DNA from 4 places in the Paenibacillus sp. sgz302190 genome. Region 3 is predicted to be linked to each of the others. Evidence: riboswitches for the same ligand, from Rfam matches in the RefSeq annotation. Region 3 holds a riboswitch; each other region holds the start of a gene.
The links. A riboswitch is a leader RNA that binds a small molecule or an ion and turns the genes downstream of it on or off. The one in region 3 is predicted to bind cobalamin.
Positions count from the first base shown of each region.

Region 1: linked by a shared signal. The riboswitch ahead of cobJ (precorrin-3B C(17)-methyltransferase) and the one ahead of AC6RNO_RS02875 (HoxN/HupN/NixA family nickel/cobalt transporter) in region 3 are both predicted to bind cobalamin.
Region 2: linked by a shared signal. The riboswitch ahead of nrdI (class Ib ribonucleoside-diphosphate reductase assembly flavoprotein NrdI) and the one ahead of AC6RNO_RS02875 (HoxN/HupN/NixA family nickel/cobalt transporter) in region 3 are both predicted to bind cobalamin.
Region 4: linked by a shared signal. The riboswitch ahead of metE (5-methyltetrahydropteroyltriglutamate--homocysteine S-methyltransferase) and the one ahead of AC6RNO_RS02875 (HoxN/HupN/NixA family nickel/cobalt transporter) in region 3 are both predicted to bind cobalamin.

Region 1 covers NZ_JBZYAO010000005.1:30,844-35,602, reverse strand. The annotation lists gene AC6RNO_RS08240 (CbiX/SirB N-terminal domain-containing protein) at 1-39, opposite strand, end outside; gene cobJ (precorrin-3B C(17)-methyltransferase) at 107-1,780, opposite strand; cobalamin riboswitch at 1,926-2,129, opposite strand; gene AC6RNO_RS08230 (hypothetical protein) at 2,173-2,403, opposite strand; gene AC6RNO_RS08225 (DUF1361 domain-containing protein) at 2,418-3,086, opposite strand; gene AC6RNO_RS08220 (guanylate kinase) at 3,254-3,832, shown strand; gene AC6RNO_RS08215 (hypothetical protein) at 3,878-4,165, opposite strand; gene AC6RNO_RS08210 (S-layer homology domain-containing protein) at 4,425-4,759, opposite strand, start outside.
Region 2 covers NZ_JBZYAO010000070.1:71-4,153, forward strand. The annotation lists partial or broken gene AC6RNO_RS35860 (2'-5' RNA ligase family protein) at 1-156, opposite strand, end outside; gene serC (3-phosphoserine/phosphohydroxythreonine transaminase) at 297-1,385, shown strand; cobalamin riboswitch at 1,869-2,075, shown strand; gene nrdI (class Ib ribonucleoside-diphosphate reductase assembly flavoprotein NrdI) at 2,213-2,572, shown strand; gene nrdE (class 1b ribonucleoside-diphosphate reductase subunit alpha) at 2,559-4,083, shown strand, end outside.
Region 3 covers NZ_JBZYAO010000001.1:670,049-674,807, reverse strand. The annotation lists gene AC6RNO_RS02890 (YlbF/YmcA family competence regulator) at 1-372, shown strand, start outside; gene AC6RNO_RS02885 (phosphonate ABC transporter ATP-binding protein) at 490-1,224, shown strand; gene AC6RNO_RS02880 (arsenate reductase/protein-tyrosine-phosphatase family protein) at 1,221-1,691, shown strand; cobalamin riboswitch at 1,733-1,921, shown strand; gene AC6RNO_RS02875 (HoxN/HupN/NixA family nickel/cobalt transporter) at 1,941-2,744, shown strand; gene AC6RNO_RS02870 (hypothetical protein) at 2,852-3,250, opposite strand; gene AC6RNO_RS02865 (ATP-binding protein) at 3,338-4,585, opposite strand.
Region 4 covers NZ_JBZYAO010000070.1:4,456-9,214, reverse strand. The annotation lists gene AC6RNO_RS35890 (response regulator transcription factor) at 1-691, shown strand, start outside; gene metE (5-methyltetrahydropteroyltriglutamate--homocysteine S-methyltransferase) at 786-3,089, opposite strand; cobalamin riboswitch at 3,236-3,445, opposite strand; gene nrdF (class 1b ribonucleoside-diphosphate reductase subunit beta) at 3,511-4,479, opposite strand; gene nrdE (class 1b ribonucleoside-diphosphate reductase subunit alpha) at 4,502-4,759, opposite strand, start outside.

The DNA of each region.
Region 1 (4,759 bases), on a different contig from region 3:
ATCCCGGCTTCCGTGCCCTACAAACAAGACAGCATTCATGTCTTTATCCCCTCCCAAAACTTCACCGTGCTCTATCCATAAAAAACGAACATGCTGGTATAACGTTCTAATCGCCGCAGACGGCGTTTTCAATGACGAATCCTTGCGCTTCCTGGTGGCGGTAGCCTTCTATTTCTTTAACGCGTTTAAAAAACTTGTGGAACCGCTCGTTCGGATGCCCTTCCCGCTTGTACCGCTCGACAATTCTGACGACCTGCTCGACGAGCTCCGACGGATCGATGCCTTCCGCTACCGGTTGGGCCGGATGCGCGTTTCTGCCGACGGTTTTGCCTCCCAAAAACAAATCGAACTTTTCCTTCCGGTATACGATGCCGATATCCTGCTGCACCGCGCCATAGCAAGCCATGCCGCAGCCGTTGAAGCCGATTTTCAGCTCCTTCGGTACCTCCAGATTGCCGATTCTTTGATGCAGCGCCTCCGCATAAGGAATCGATTCCCCTTTTTCCAGATTGCAAAAGTCGCAGGCTTTAATCTGCGCAACGTCGCCGATCGGCGAAAGCATGAGGCCGAGCTCGCTCAGCTCGGAAGTGATATCCTGCGGATTGTCCGTCTGGATGCGGACGATCAATTGATGGTGCGGCGAATATTCGATGTCGCCCCTGTCGCCGACGATTTCGCCCAGCGCGCATAACTGCGCCGCGCTCAACCGTTTATTTGCGATCCCCGGGCTTACCGCAAATTCAAAGATCGACTTTGTCGCGGTAAACGCCATCGGCTCCAAAGCCCCCGCAGCGCCGCCGCTGCCCCGGGAAACCAGCTCCAGCGCCTCCATCGCCAGCTGCAAAGGGCTGCTGGCTTGGGCCGCCGCTTGCGCTGCCTGCCGAACGGCCGGCTCTCCGCCGGCTGCGGCTCCCGCGCTTTCGCTCCGGTCTTCGGCCGGAGCCTCTTCCTCCTGCGCGAGCGCCCAAGGCTCCGCCTCGGCCCGCAGCCGCTGATGCGGCTTGAGCGGCTGCGTCTCCGCGCCCAGCGTATATTTGCGCTGATACCCCCGCGGGGTTATCAGCAGGCCGTCATAATTTTGGGTCGCCGAGTTGCCGATAATAATCGTTGTCAGCATCCCGATATCATGATTCAGCATATCGGCCAGCGTCGTTACGACGACGTGCTCCCGATCCCGGTATGCGCTCTTGACGATGCCGACCGGCGTTTGCGGCGAACGGTGCTGAAGCAAAATGCGCTGCGTCTCGACGATTTGCCGCGTCCTTCTTCCGCTGCGCGGGTTGTACAGCGCAATGACAAAATCCGCCTGCGCCGCGGCTTCCACCCGCCTTGCAATAAGCTCCCACGGCGTCAAATGGTCGCTCAAGCTGATCGTGCACGCATCGTGCATAATAGGCGCGCCCAGCAAGGATGCAGCGGAATTGATGGCCGAGATGCCGGGGATGATTTCAACTTCGACGCCGCCCGCTGGCGTCCACCCTTGCTCCATCAACACTTCGTAGACAAGGCCGGCCATCCCGTACACACCGGCGTCTCCGCTTGAGATGACCGCTACCTTTTTCCCCAGCTTCGCTTGTCTGACCGCCTCTTGCGCCCGGCTCACTTCCTCCGTCATTCCGGTTCTTACAATTTGTTGTTCCGAAATCAAGCCGGATATAAGATCGACATATGTATTGTAGCCGATGATGATTTCACTTTCTTGAATAGCCTCGCGCGCCCGCTTCGTAATATGTTCGAAACTTCCCGGCCCGAAACCGATGACGAGCAATTTCCCCGGCATAGCAATCACCCTTTCTAAAAACCTTTTGCACGAATAAAAAAGCATTTCCAACACAACATCATGTTAGAAATGCCTGGTTTGAACGTCTTTTCAATAAGCACAGGAGCAACCGCCCTCTAACACACCCTAATTCCTCGTAGGGCAAAAGTGTCGTTCAAACCGGGCAGGTCTCCTGACTTCGATCATACTCCCGGCGTCTTCCCGGGTATTGCCCAGTGACATGCTGCCAAGGAGAGGCTTTGCTCCAAAGCCCGATCGTTACAGTGGCGGGTCCGTGCCGGATTCTCACCGGACTTCCCTTTTAACTGAATGAAACGTATCATTCAGCACCTGGTTCCATCCATATGCAATTAAAATCATCCTATCATCAATCGTATGCATTGTCCATGCAATTATTCATAGACAGAGCGGTAGAGACCTTCCAGCAAACTCTTGTAATCGGCCGGATCGTACGCAATTTCGGAAAAGCCGACATGAATCACTTTGTTCGTCGTACGCACGACAAAAAAACTTTCTTCCGTCCGCTCCGGATCGATGTATGTATAACATTCCAGGTGAGTGCTGCCTGTTTTATTTTGCAAAAATTGCGTTGCCTCGATACTTAGATTTGCATATTTGGGCATGAAAACTCTCCTTCTTAACGAACGTTCTTTGCGGCGGCCCGATACCGGACAGAAGCGTAAAAAACAAGGTACAAACAGCTAAGAACCAGCATAAACACGCCGATAAAAACGAGCGCATCCCGCTGCTCCAGCAGCTTTATGGAATCTTGCGCGATCGCCCAGGGCTTGCGGAAAAAATCCCAGCTGTTATACCGCAAAAAGCGGCCCAAAAACACGCCAACGCTGCACAGCAGCAGCAAGACGCCGGCCAACATCCAGCTTGCGGCCGGGCGAAGCAGTCCCAACCATATTTCGTGCACGAGATAGAAGGCAAACAAGCCGACCCAAAGGGCAATAATCGCGGTAAAAGCGTTCAGCAATACGTCAAAATGTACGGGAACCGACGATTTCAAATATGTCAAATGCACCAGATCCGTCAACATATACGGAGCATTCGGCAAAAACAGGAGCCATACCAGCAATCCGATCAGCAGTCTGATGCGGAATGTTTGCTTCATATGCCACCAGTAACGAACGGCCAGCGCCGCCGCAAGCGGAATCCAGGCCAGCATCAAATTCGGCGCAATCAACCATCTGTACAGAAAGCTGCCCGACGACCCGTAAATACGGACCAGCAGCAGCGCCGTACAAGCCGCTGACGCGACCGCAAGCATACCGACCAAGTAAAACAATGCCCGATTCATTTGCACATATATTTTGAAATTCAGCAGGAACAGCTCCTTTCGACGTTTCTATTATACCGCACAATCTATGAAACACGAATTCTCTCTTTAATTTTCCGAATATTCGTACTATAATAAAACTATCACGATATCGCTTTCAAAATTTCATATTTGGAGGAGGATTCATTATGGGCGGACAGCAAACCGGCGGATTGATCTTTGTGTTCACAGGCACAAGCGGTTCCGGTCGCAAAACAATTGCGCACCAAATTGCCAAAGAGCTCGGCTTCTCATCGGTTGCATCTTACACAACACGAACTCCAAGACCTAAAGAAATCGAAGGCAGAGATTACAAATTCATTTCACGGAAAGCGTTCATCGATGCGGATATTAACGGTGAATTTTTTCAGACGGCGGAAATCGACGGAAATTTTTACGGAATCAAACGTGCGGACATCGATCAAGCTCTCAAGGAACACGGCTCTATTTACGTTATCGTCAACCGCTATGCGGCCAACCGTTTCAAATATGAGTTCGGCGAACGGGCTGTCCGAATTTTTATTTATGCAAACAAGCAGACGATTATGGAAAGGCTTCTGGCGCGCAGCACGCCGATGGACGTTATCGATCATTATATGAACCACTATATCGAGGAAGTTTCCTACCGCAAGCAATGCGAACATGTATTTGAAAATATGGACTTGAGTCAGACTACGGAACTTGTGAAAAACACAATGCTTTCCTACGTACCGGCGCCAGCAGGCTGAACCACCTAAAAAGAGACCCGCCTTTACAGGCTGGAGTCTCTTTTTTTAGCGATTCATGCTCCGCGCATGCTTGCGTCTTAACGCCACATGGCCGCCCAATAAAGAAACCGGCACGATGACGATCAGTCCGATGATTTGGTACCAAAAAGCAACGCCGGGATTGGAAATCAGAGAATCAAAGCCGACCGCCGCGCCAATCACGCCTATGCATCCGGCATTGAAGTACTCGGCCCGTTTGGCTACCTTGGCCGCTACGTAAGCGCCGTAGAAAGACCAAAACATGCCGATAACCAAAAACGCAGCCAGCCATCCCGTGTAAGAATAAATTTTCATCAGATCTTGTTCATTGTCAGATTGCGTGGACAAAAAAATGAGGCTTATGCTTGCAGAAGATAAAAAAGTCCCTACATTGTCCACAATTACGCCTAAAATTACGGCTAAAAAATGAAAACTTTTTTCGCTTTTTTTGTTTTGTTCATCCATATTATGATGTGTTTACCTTTCCTATATACTACTGCCGACTACCATTCATCATAACATGGACGTATGCGGAGTATCCAGTTTGGCGGAATATTCGCTTATTTAAGCGTGCTTATGGCGTCGCGGTCGGAGTTGCAGTTGTCGTAGCTGCAGGCGTTGTAGTCGGCGTCGAAGTGCCAGTTGCCGTTGCTGCAGGCGTAGCGGTTGGCGTCGTAGTCGGCACTGGCGTTGTCGTGGCCGAAGGTATGACAATATATCCTTTGTCCGCCAGGGAGCGAATAATTTTGACGACTTCGGCTCTAGTGATCGCTCCATTAGGAAGAAAAGTGCCGTCCGGGTAACCGTTGACCAAACCCAAGTTGGCTGCCCAGAGGACGTTGTCCGTATACCATTGTCCGCTTGGAACATCGCTGAAAATGCTTTGCGCCGTGCCGGCAGCATTTGTCG
Region 2 (4,083 bases), on a different contig from region 3:
CGTAATGTGGACGTCCTGCGGATGCGTCCACTTGTGAAAAGGCAGCTTCTCCTGAGCGCTGCCTTTCCACGCGTCCAGCGCCGCTTTGGACGCGTCGGGGAGACGGATGCCGACGAACAGCCGGTACGGGTCGGCGGAAAAATTTTGAAGAGACATACTATTCCTCCTAGAGCTTTGTATTGGTGCCGTTTGACATGCGGACTTAAAGCTTAGCATGTCCAGCAGAGGTTTTACTTGATGCGTGAGGCGAATCTTGCTATCATAACCATAGTATATTAAGCAAAGGTGGGTTATTCATGAGCAATCGTGCGTATAATTTTAATGCGGGGCCTGCGGCGCTTCCGCTCGAAGTGCTGCAAAAGGCGCAGGAGGAGCTTGTCGAATTTAAAGGAATCGGCATGTCGATTATGGAAATCTCCCACCGCAGCGCGGAATATGAGCAGGTCCACAACGAAACTCAGCAGCTGCTCAAACAAATTTTCGGCATTCCGGAAGGGTATCAGGTGCAATTTCTGCAAGGCGGTGCGAGCACGCAGTTTGCCATGATTCCGATGAACTTCCTCAAACAGGGCAAAGTGGGCAGCTATGTTCTGACCGGCGCTTGGGCGGAGAAAGCGGTTCAGGAAGCGGGATTGTTCGGCGAAGTGTCCATCGCAGCCAGCTCGAAAGAGCAAAAGTTTATGAAAATTCCGGATTTAAGCGAAATCAACATTCATCCGGATGCAGCCTATTTGCACCTCACTTCCAATGAAACGATCGAAGGGGCGCAGTTCCAAAGCTTTCCGGACACAGGCAGCGTGCCGCTGATCGCCGATATGTCCAGCGACATTTTGAGCCGTCCTGTCGATGTGTCGAAATTCAGCATGATCTACGCGGGCGCGCAAAAAAACCTCGGTCCGTCCGGCGTTACCGTCGCTATCCTGAAAGAGGACATGCTCCAGGATTTGCCAAAAACCATTCCAACGATGCTGCGCTATGAAATCCATGGCAAAAACAACTCGTTGTATAATACGCCGCCGGTGTACTCCATCTACATGGTAAACCTTGTGCTGAAATGGATTCAAGAGCAGGGCGGACTTGCGGCCATCGAAAAAAACAACCTCGAAAAAACAGGCCTGATCTACAGCGCGATCGATCAAAGCGGAGGCTTCTACCGCAGTCCGGTCGATGCGGGCAGCCGTTCGATGATGAACGTGACGTTCCGTCTGCAGGATGAGGAGCTTGAGAAGAAATTTATTAAAGAGTCCGAGCAGAACGGCTTTGTCGGTTTGAAAGGCCATCGCAGCGTAGGCGGATTAAGAGCTTCGACTTACAACGCGGTGACATATGCTTCCTGCAAAGCGTTGGCTGACTTTATGGCCGATTTCCAAAAGCGCAACGGATAAATCGACCGGCTGGACTTGTATCATTCAATTTTTAAAGCTATTCAGGGCGTTGTTCCGTCCCTGGATAGCTTTGTTTGGTGTTTTGGCATGAAATTGGATTTATTTGGTAGAGAGGGCTTCGTCCCGTTGTTGTTGCATGGGGGTCCTAAAGGCCTATGAGGATGCTGGCATGGACCTATTTTTTTGTTTTTGGTGCACCACTTTCGTACCGGATTATCCCCAGTTTATCCCCAGATTTGCAAGCGAATATCCCCAGCGCATTGCTCTGAATGATGAAATCAGGACTCCGATTTAGCCCGCGCCGGACAAGGAACAGCCGAAAATGACGTTCCTTATTTTGCCATTTCACGCCTTTTATCCACATATTTTTTGCCGTTTTTTATAGCTGAACGAGGCTTCCGAAATGAGAGATTTTCGAGGTTTGATAGTCGGATTTGCTCATTGACAAACACTATATCTTGATATAAATTGAAATCTATCAACTATATCTCGTGATGGATAGGTGCTTCGCGTTCTAGAGACACGCACGAAGCTTAATAGGGAAGTCCGGTGCAAATCCGGCGCGGTCCCGCCACTGTTCAGGAGGAGTTTTCATCCGATTGCCACTGGCTTGCTCCGATAGGAAAGCCGGGAAGGCGGATGGGAATGATGATCCCAAGCCAGGAGACCTGCCTATTCGTAAGAATCACCCCTACGGCAGATAGGAAGGTGTCCAGACTCCCACTCCAGTGGCAGGCGTTATGTTCGCATGTTCCTGTGGCGTATTCGGTCCTTCTTTTTGCCGAATGCGCCATTTTAATGGTTTTGACAGAAGGAGACGAAATCCCATGCTGATTGCTTACGATTCCAAGACGGGAAATGTCCGCAGATTTATTAAAAAATTAAATTTGCCTGCGGTTCAAATTGAAGAGGCGATGAAGATGGATGAACCTTTCGTGCTTGTCACCTATACGACAGGCTTTGGTCAAATTCCGGAGAAAGTCGCACACTTTTTGGAGCGGAACCATCCTAGGCTCCAAGGCGTAGCGGCCAGCGGGAACCGGAATTGGGGAGATGGATTCGCAAAGAGCGCGGACCGCATCGCCGAGCGTTACGGCGTGCCTGTGCTCGGCAAGTTTGAACTGTCCGGAACCCGGCAGGATGTTCAGCGATTTGTTCAGGAGGTGCACGCAATTGCGGCATATTGAGTTAAACAACCAGATCATGCAGCGCGGTGTCGACGGCTTTTTTCAATTGGAGAAAGACCGGGAAGCCGTGCACGAATTTATGGAAGAAGTGAACCGCAACAGCCTTCATTTTGCCGATACGGCTTCGAAGGTTCGTTACATGATAGATAACAACTTTTACGAGGATGTTTACGAGAAATATTCCGCATCCGAAGTTGAAGATACATACAAAATCACTCACGAATATAACTTCGAATTCTCCTCGTATATGGCGGCTTCGAAGTTTTATACGGATTACGCTTTGCGCAGTGACGATAAAACCCTTTATCTTGAGCATTATGCGGACCGGGTCGCGATTGTGGCGCTTTACTTGGGTCGCGGCGATGCGGAAACGGCGAAACAGTTGGCGAAATCGATGATGGAACAGCGGCTGCAGCCTGCGACGCCGACGTTTTTGAATGCCGGCAAAAGCCGCAGGGGCGAGATGGTATCCTGCTTCCTGCTGGAGATGGACGATTCGCTGAATTCGATTAACTATGTGCTGGGCACGTGCATGCAGCTGTCCAAAATCGGCGGCGGCGTGGCCGTCAATCTGTCCAAGCTGCGCGGCCGCGGAGAGTCGATCAAAGGCGTCGAGCGTGCGGCCAAAGGCATTATGCCGGTGCTCAAGCTTATGGAGGACGCTTTTTCCTATGCGGATCAGATGGGCCAGCGTAAAGGTTCCGGAGCGGCGTATTACAACATCTTCGGATGGGACCTCATGGAATTTTTGGACAGCAAAAAAATCAATGCGGACGAAAAGTCGCGCCTCAAAACGCTGTCGATCGGTTTGATCGTGCCGAATAAGTTCTACAAACTGGCCGAAGAGAACCAGCCGCTGCATGTGTTCGCGCCTTATACGGTATACAAAGCGTACGGCAAGCACCTTGACGATATGGACATGGACGAGATGTACGACACGCTGCTGGCGGACCCTAGAGTCAAAAAGAAACCGGTGATGAGCGCCCGCGAAATGCTCGTAAAAATCGCCACGACGCAGCTGGAATCCGGCTATCCTTACATGATGAACCGCAGCAATGCGAATTTGGCGCACCCGCTCAAGCAGATCGGCGCGATCAAGATGTCTAACCTTTGCACGGAAATTTTTCAGCTGCAAGAGACGTCGGAAATCGGCGATTACGGCGATGAGAACCTGATTCGCAGAGATATTAGCTGCAATCTGGCTTCCTTGAACATAGCGAATGTCATGGATCTGAAAAAGCTGCGCGAATCGGTGCACGAGGGCATGATTGCGCTGACCTCCGTCAGCGATATGACGACGGTCGCCAACGCGCCGGGCGTAGCGAAGGCGAACCGCGAGCTGCACTCGGTCGGACTGGGTGCGATGAACCTGCACGGATATTTGTCCAAAAACAAGATCAGTTATGAGAGCGAAGAAGCGAAAGATTTTGTCCGCACGTTTTTCATGGCGATGAATTTCTTCTCGATTGAAAAAAGCATGGAGATCGCGAAGTCGAAGGGCGAGACGTTCG
Region 3 (4,759 bases):
TTGGCCAAAGCGAAAGAGCTTGCGGAACTGCTGACGACTTCGAACGAGGTGCAGTTTTACCAGCAAGCGGAGAAAAAAATTTCCGGTAATGAGCATATTCAAAAGCTGATCAGTGGAATCAAGAAAAAGCAAAAGGAAATCGTCGCTTTCGAGAAGTTTCAAAACGCCAAAATGGTGGATAAAATCGAGAAAGAGATCGATGAATTGCAGGATGAGCTGGACGGGATTCCTATCGTGAGCGAATTTAAACAGTCTCAGGAAGACATTAACTATTTGCTTCAGCTTGTCATGTCGGTCGTCCGCGATACGATTTCGGATAAAATCAATGTGGAAGCGGGCCAAGCGTCGAGTCCGAGCAGCTGCAGCGAATAAAGTGAATGAAACCGAAAATCGCCCTCTTGTCAGGCCAGATGCCGCTAGATGGGCGATTTTTGCCAATAGCTTACGGGTTCAAGTTCATGTTGAGCACAATGTTAAGGAGACGGTGTCATGATCACGGTACGAAATTTAAGCAAAGTTTATCCGCCGGACAATAAAGTGCTGTCTCAGATCAGCTTTCGCGTCGATGAAGGGGAATTCATCGCAGTGGTGGGAGGGAGCGGCAGCGGGAAAACGACGCTGCTGCGCTGCATCAGCCACCAGGAAAAATGGACGTCCGGCCAGCTCATCTACCAGTCGAACGATATTACGACGCCCGGGCTGTTGGATCGATGGAAGCTCGGCAAAGATTTCGCTTTTCTTGAGGAAAAGCCGGCGTTGAATAGAAATAAAAGCGCTATCAAGAATGTCATGATGGGGAAATTTTATCAAACGCCGATCCGTATTTTAACGGGAGCCGTTTCACGCGATGAGCATGTTATCGGGATGGACTATTTGGAAAAAGTAGGCTTGCTCGACAAAGGCGATAAAAAAATTAGCCAATTAAGCGGCGGCGAGCAGCAAAGGGTTGCGATCGCGAAAGCGCTCATCCATGGACCTAAAGTGCTGGTCGCCGACGAGCCGGTGTCGGGCCTGGATCCGAAAGCGACGGAATACATCATGAACGACTTGCGATCCTTATGCAAGGAAAGCAATTTGACGGTCATCGCCGCGCTGCACCAGGTCGAGCTCGCGGAGCGGTACGCAACGCGGATTTGGGGATTGGCGGAAGGCAAAATCGTACTTGACATCCCTGCCAGAGGGCTTACGATGCGAGAAAAACAGCTTATTTTCGGTGCGCCATGATTCAAGTGCTATTCGTATGCTTGGGCAATATTTGCCGCTCGCCTATGGCTGAGGCTGTTTTTCGCCATAAAGTGAAGCAGGCCGGCCTGGATGGGCGTATCGTTGTTGATTCCGCGGGCACGGGGGACTGGCACACCGGAGAGCGGCCGCATCAGGGAACGAAACGAATTTTGGACCGTCACCGCATCGATCATCACGGACTGACTGCCAGGCAAGTGAAGGCAGGCGATTTTGAACAGTTTACATATATCATTGCCATGGATGACAGCAACATAACGAATTTAAAATCGTTTGCTCCGGATGCACATAGCGCCTCCATTCATAAACTGTTGGAATTTGCCCCGGATAAGGGCGGCGGCAACGTCCCCGACCCATACTACACAGGCAATTTTGAAGAAGTGTACGAGATGGTCGACAGCAGCTGCGAGCGCCTTCTCGCTTTTATCCGAAGCAGGGAAGGCATATAGCCTAGCCTCGGACGTCCTGAAAATTGCGCGTTTTTTACAACCAAATACGTTTACGGCCAGGTGCCCTTGCCAAGCAAGGGGTAACAGGGAATCGGGTGCAACTCCCGAGCGGTCCCGCCGCTGTAACCGGGGAGCCTTCTTCAATAACGTCACTCAGCCGCATGCTGGGGAAGACTGAAGAGAGGCATTGATCCGGGAGCCAGAAGACCTACCTATCCGTACACCTTAAAATGCCTTCGGAGAAAAGGAATGGTGAGTACATTGTCAACCGTATCGCTTATTTTTCTTGTTTTTGCTTTGGGATTGCGTCATGGCTTGGACGCGGATCATTTGGCTTTTATTGACGGACAAACCCGCTATAATTGGCGGATGGGAAGCCCGATCGCCCGCTGGGTAGGCACTTTGTTTTCTTTTGGCCATGGGGCGGTAGTGGCCAGTATGGCGATTGTTTTGGGGATGTTCATCAAAGATTTTGAGTTTCCCGATTACTTCGATACTTTCGCAACATGGATTTCGATATTGTCGCTTTTCCTCATTGGAACGATCAATATTTATAATCTTCTGCGTTCGAAATACAAAAACGAGAGCTTTCAAATTAAAGGATACAAAGGGAAATTTATCGATAAAGTCGCCAAAGGGACAACCAATCCTTTTTTAATTATTTTGGTAGGCGCGATTTTCGCATTGGCTGCCGAAACGATTAGCCAAACGTCTGTTTGGGCGATTGCCGCAAGCAATAAAATCGAATACATGCCCGTTATTTTGGGGCTTGTGTTTATGTTCGGGATGATGCTGACCGATACGCTGGATTCGCTGATTGCTTACCGGATGATTCATCATTCCGGAAAGCTGGGGCAGTCGGCTTCAAGGCTGATCGGATGGGTGATCGTCATTCTTGCTTACGGGGTTTCGTTCTACGAAGCTTTTACGTTTTTCAATCCGTGGGCCGAACTCGATTTCGAAATCGTCGGCATCGGCATCTTTGTATTTTTACTGCTTTGCTTCGTGTTCGTCACGATACGTGCCAAACAGGAATCGCGTTCGCTCAGTTAGCGACGGCTGCGGAACGTTCCGCGGAAACCGCTGTTGACGAAAAGGCATCTTTACCCTACCGGATGAGGGGAAGATGCCTTTTTTGCCTTTTTCGCATGCATGAGTATTTACAGTGCTGTTAACCCGGCGTTCTGCACGCACTCGGATATCGCCTGAAGCATACTCTTATGAATCGGAATGATAACATCCGTAGGTCCCAGAAGGAAAATTCCGCTTCTGTTATGAACGGTCGCTTTGTGAACATAAATTCTAAAGTGCTCCGAACCGGGAGTGAGTGAAGCGGACTCCTGATTCTTGGATCGCGCATTGACAAAAGTGATTGCTTTCATAGCTCCCACGTCATAGGGCACGATGCTGATCATATCTTCAAGCTTGAAGTAATAATTCACGTGCGGCTTATGAAGGACCAGTTCTCTCGTGGAAACCGTCAGCCCGTAATCCTTCTTTTTGTGGGACATCTTAAGATCGCCCTCAAGCGATTTGATCTGAATAAAATCCGGATTCATGGGACAGCCTCCTTCGCTATTCTGCTGATCGCTATTCTATCAGAATACCACAATCCGGCGGACTTGTTAACGGAAGCTTATCAATCGTTATCCGGCCTGAAATTGAATCAGACAGACGGTGCCCTTATTCGGATTGCTGGAATAGGAAATTTTGCCGTTCATCGACTTTATGATGCTCATGACAACGACGAGGCCCAGGCCGGTTCCATCCGCTTTGGTCGTATAGAACGGCATTCCTAACGAATTGATTTGCGTTTTGCTCATGCCGACCCCGGTATCGGATATCCAAACATGAATGGTAGATTCGGTTAGGTGCGTATGTACGGTAAGCGTTCCGCCGTCAGGCATGGATTCGATCGCATTTTTGATCAAATTCATCAGGCACTGGCGCAATTTTTTCGATTCTCCCCATACGTAGAGAGGGGATTCGCTGCTATGCGAGATGTCGACCGTTATTTGATTGGAAACAGCGATCGGATTCATAAATCGGAGCATCGAAGCAAGCTCTTCCTTGATATTCAGCTTTTCCTGCTGACTGCTGTTCGGCTTCGCATAATGCAAATAGTCGCTAATAATCGCATTGGCCTGATCGATGCCGGATAAAGCGAGCGAAATGAAGCGTTTGCGCTCTTCCTCGGAAAATTCCTTCTGTTCCATCATTTGCAAAAAGCCGCGGGTCGTCGTCAGCGGATTGCGGATTTCATGGGAAACCGAAGCGGCCATTTGTCCGATCATGCGGTCTTTTTCGAGATGCAGCAATTTCTCTTTATTGATCTCCTGCTTTTTGACGTGGAAAAAAAGAAAGGTCACGAACCAGCTCGAAACGAAGGACAGCGATACCGCGTAAGCGGCATACACGTAGTTTTGGTCAAGCAGTGCGGGGCCTGCCGCCAAATAAAGCGCCAAGTAACCGAACATCAGGACGGATACGAATATAAATTTGGCTTTGAAGCTGTCGGCGACCATCTTCCGCTTCAAATAGAGGCCCGCCGCGAGCATGAAGGTGCTGCCGAGCAGTACGGGAAGCAGTTCATTTTGCAAAATGACCAGATTGCCGAAGTTGAATGCGATCCACGTAAAAATGCCGGGTACGGATCCCTCGAAGAGGATCGCTAGCGTAAGTGAGACGGGAATCAGATGCAAAGTATAGACAATCGGCTCTATATCTTCATAGCCCAAATAGAAATAGGTGAGCACGAAGAGGATGAGGACGAAAAGAATTTTACGCTTTTGTTCTTTGTATACATATATAGGAGTAAGAACCAAGTAGATCAACAGCGCACTCATCATGTATAAAAGACCATGAAGTTCATGGGTGATGACGGAATGGAGCAATACGAACCGTCCTTTCTAAACGTACGACAGAATATGGTTTTTTTCTACATTATCTCACAAATTACGAGTACTTCAAATAGGTTGGATACGTTTCAAATGATAAAGATTTAACAAAGTGATGTGAGACATTTTCAGCGCATCGCTGTATAATAAGAGAAAGCGTTTTCAAATGAT
Region 4 (4,759 bases), on a different contig from region 3:
GGATGACGAGCCGTCCATTTCGATGCTTATAGAATTCAACTTGAAACTGGTAGGATACGAAGTACAGTGCGTTTACGACGGCGAAGCCGTATTTGAAGCTATCCAGACGTTCCGTCCGGATTTGATCGTATTGGATCTGATGCTGCCCAAAATGGACGGTTTCCAGGTTTGCCGCAAGCTGAGAAACCAAAACAATCTCGTGCCGATCATTATGCTGACCGCTATGCAGGACTTGACCGACAAAATCGCCGGATTGGACAACGGAGCGGACGATTATATGACCAAACCGTTCAGCCCGCAGGAGCTGATCTCCCGCATCCAGGCTATTATGCGGCGCGTGCAGGCGCTGCCGTCCACGAACGAGAACGCGCCTATGCACATCGGCCAGATTACGATCCGCTCGGATCAGCGCGAAGTTACGGTCAGCGGCACTCCGATCGAGCTGACGCCCAAAGAGTTCGAACTGCTGCTCTTCCTTTGCAAGCACCGCGGGAAAGTGCTCAGCCGCCAGCAGCTGCTGCACGGCGTATGGGACTACCACTTCCTCGGCGATACGCGGATTGTCGACGTTCACATCTCCCATTTGCGCGATAAAATCGAGAACAATGCGCGCAACCCCGAATATATCGTCACGATTCGCAACGTCGGCTACAAGCTGACCGAGCCTGCCGTGAAGGAATCGCTTGCCTAGCCGCAACTGGCGCATCCCCCTCATGAACGAAAAAGCACCCCCAGCTCTCTTTACCGGAGAGGTTGGAGGTGCTCTTTTTTACTTTTGCCGTCTATTAAGCCCGAACCGATTCGCTAAATGCTTCGCGCGCCTGACGGGCCGCTTCCACCATATGCCGCAGAGAGGCTTCCGTCTCTTCCCACTTCCGCGTTTTCAGGCCGCAATCGGGATTGATCCAAAACAATTCCGGCTGCAGCGCCCGGAGCGCCCGCCCGATCATCTCGGTCATTTCCTCCGCTTGCGGCACGCGCGGACTGTGAATGTCGTACACGCCCAGACCGATGCCGTGATCGTAGCCCTGCAGCTCAAAGCTTGAGATCAGCTCGCCGTGGCTGCGGGACGTTTCAATCGAGATCACGTCCGCATCCAATGCGCGTATGGAATCGATCATATCATGGAACTCGCAGTAGCACATGTGGGTATGAATTTGCGTCGTATCCTTGACGCTGGAAGTGGCGATGCGGAACGCTTTGACCGCCCATTCCAAATAACTCTGCTGATCCTTCGCCTTCAGCGGCAAGCCCTCTCTGAGCGCCGGCTCGTCAACCTGAATCATCTCGATGCCTGCGCTCTCCAACGCTTTAACTTCCTTCCGCAGCGCCAGCGCGATCTGGTTCGCCACCTGTTCGCGGCTCAAATCGTCTCTGACGAACGACCAGTTCAAAATCGTGATCGGCCCGGTCAGCATGCCTTTAACCGGAAGAGCCGTCAGCGACTGGGCATAGGCGCTTTCCTTCACCGTCATCGGCGCCGCGAATGCGACATCCGCGTAAATGACGGGCGGCTTGACGCAGCGGGAGCCGTACGATTGCACCCAGCCGTTCTGCGTAAAGGCGAAGCCGTCCAGCTTCTCGCCGAAATATTCCACCATGTCCGTGCGTTCGAACTCACCATGGACGAGCACATCCAGGCCGATCTCTTCCTGGATCTTGATGCAGCTGGCGATCTCCTGATCGATGAACGCTTCGTACTTCGCCGTGTTCAGCTCGCCCTTCCGCCATTTCAGGCGGGCGCTGCGTACCTCCGGCGTCTGCGGGAAACTGCCGATCGTCGTCGTCGGCAGCAGCGGAAGCTTCCAGTGAGCGGCTTGCAGCGCAAAGCGCTCGGCAAACGGCAGACCGCGCGTATGCGAGACTACCTCAAGCCCGGCCAACTGCGCGGCTACATCCTGGCGGTTCCGCTCAGGCAGCGCGCGGAAGCCGGCAAGCGCCTCCCGGTTCCACTGCCACTCGGCCGCAGCGGATTCCTGTCCGCCTGCGAGCGCCTGGCCGAGCAGCCTCAGTTCGACCAGCTTCTCGTTGGCGTAAGCAAGCGCCTGCTTTAATGCGGCGGGAAGCTTCGTTTCCCGCACAACGGTTACAGGCACATGCAGCAGGCTGCAGGACGGCTGGAGCACCAGCCGCTCGTGCGGTACGTGTGCCGCAAGCTTTTGCGCCAGCAGCAGCTTCGCTTCCAGGTCGGCGCGCCATATGTTGCGCCCGTCGATAATGCCGGCGCCAAGACGCTTGTCGGCCGGAAATCCGTGCGCCTCCACAGCCCGTAAATTGGCCCCGCCATCGTGCACGAAATCCAGTCCGATGCCTTGAACAGGCAAGCGGACCACCCGCTCATAATGCTCGACCGCCTCAAAATACGTCTGCAGCATCACGTTCAACCCCGGCACTTCCCGATGGATGGCGCCGTAAATTTGCTCCACAAGCTCAAGTTCCTCCGCGGACGGATTCGTCGTCAAGGCGGGCTCATCGATCTGCACCCAAGCGACGCCTTCTTGCGCCAGTTCCTTCAACACCTGCAAATAGACCGGCAAAAACTGCCCGACTTTCTCGCCGAGCCGCGAAGCCGCGAACCCCTTCGACAGCTTGAGGAACGTGTACAGCCCGACCAGCACAGGTTTGCCTTCGACGTCCGCCCTGGACTTGGCAAAGCGGTACGCCTCCAGCGGTTTGTTGTATGTTAACGTTGGTGCGTCCTCCCCGATTTCCGGGACGATGTAGTGATAATTCGTATTAAACCATTTTGTCATTTCACAGGCCGCGCCCTGACTGTTCCCGCGCGCCATCGCGAAATAAGTGGCAAGCGGCACGCACCCTCCCGAATGCGCGAACCTCGCCGGAACGATACCGAACATGACCGCCATATCCAGCATCGAATCGTAATAAGTGAAATCGCCTACCGGGATTTCGTCCAGCCCCGCATATTTTTGAAATTGCACATGCGCGAGCTGGATCCGCTCCATCTCCGCCACTAAGTCCTGCTCGCTTATTTTACCGGACCAGAACGCCTCCAGCGCTTTTTTCCATTCCCGGTCCTCACCGATTCTCGGATATCCCAAATTGCCAATTTTTATTGCACCAGCCACTTAAGCTCGCCTCCGTTTTCCTTATTTGTACTTTCTGAGCGGAACACAAAAAAGACGTCGTTCCCTCAAAAAGACAAAGGGAAAGACGCCTCGCGATTATACTTATCGGTTGCCATCTAACACCTCCCTATCTCCCGTAGGTAAAAGCAGTGTCGTTGAAACAGGCAGGTCTCCTGGCTATCAGCGTCATCATCGGCAGCAGCCTTCCCGGTTATTCATTCAACCAGTGGCGATGTTTGCTGCGACTCTTCTGTTACAGTGGCGGGACCGCGTCGGCTTTGCACCGAACTTCCCTTTTAAACTCAAGCCCAAGAACGATTCATTCGGGCGAGAGCACCTGTCTCCACAATATGCAATTGTCTGCTTACATTCGATACAATGTATAACTATACATGAATATTAATTTTTATACAAGCTTTTCTTACAAATTGTCAAAAACAAAATCGTCGTCATTCAGCGGCTCCACATGAATCGTGCGAACGTAGCCGTTGCCTTTTTTGGAGAAAAAGTCGTGCTGCTTCGTCTTGGTGCTGAGTCCGTTCAGCACGATCGGATTGATCTCCTCTTCCGGGAATGCAGGGTCGAGCCCGAGATTCATAAACGCCTTGTTCGCGTTATAACGCAGGAACGCCTTCACTTCCCGGTCCAGGCCGATCGCGCTGTACAGATCCTCCGTGTACCCTTCCTCATTCGCATGAAGCTCCTTCAGAAGCGCGGTCAAAGTCTCGTAAGCCTCGTCCTGCTCCTGCGGCGTCAGCTCCTCGTACACTTCCTGGGCAAGCACGCCCACATACAGCCCGTGAATGCTTTCGTCGCGCAAAATCAGATCGATGATTTCGCCGCTGCTAGTCATCTTGCCTTGGCCGGCCAAATACAGCGGATAGAAAAAGCCGCTATAGAACAAATAGCTTTCAAGCAGCACGGATGCCGCCATAGCCAAATACAGATCCTTGCGGGTGTGAATGCCGTCGTAATATTTGGCAATCGTATTCGCCTTGAACTGCAAATACGGATTTCGCTCCACCCAGAGGAAAATGTCGTTGATCTCCTCCGTCGTAGACAGCGTCGTAAAAATGCTGCTGTACGATTTGGCGTGAATTTGCTCCATCATGCCCATGAAGCTGAGCACCGCTTTGCGCTGCAGCCCGTCCACATGCTCCAAAATTCTTGGCATCCCTACGCCGCCCTGCATCGTATCGAGCAGCGTAAGCCCGCCCAGCACTTTCATATACAGGTCGCGCTCCGCTTCGTTCAGCGTCATCCAGGACATTTTATCGTCAGACAGAGGAATTTCTTCGTCCGTCCAAAACTGCATAATATTTTGATTCCAGAACGTGATCGTAAAATCGTCGTCAGGCCGGTTCCAGTTGACGGCTCTCTTGGTGGTCATCTTGTATTCATTCCCCTTCCCGTTACACCGAACAGCTGACGCACTCTTCAACGGAGAGCTGGTTCGTCCGCGTGTAATAGAGCGATTTTAACCCGACGCGGGCAGCGTACAAATAATAGCGCGCAAGCTGTCTGGTCGTCACATCGCTGTTGACATGAAGCACCGTCGAAATGCCTTGATCGACATGCGTCTGGATTTCGGCAATCAGGTCAAGAATTTTGAATTGGTTCATTTGATACGCCGATTTATAGAAGAAGAAATTGTCTCTCCGCAAATACGG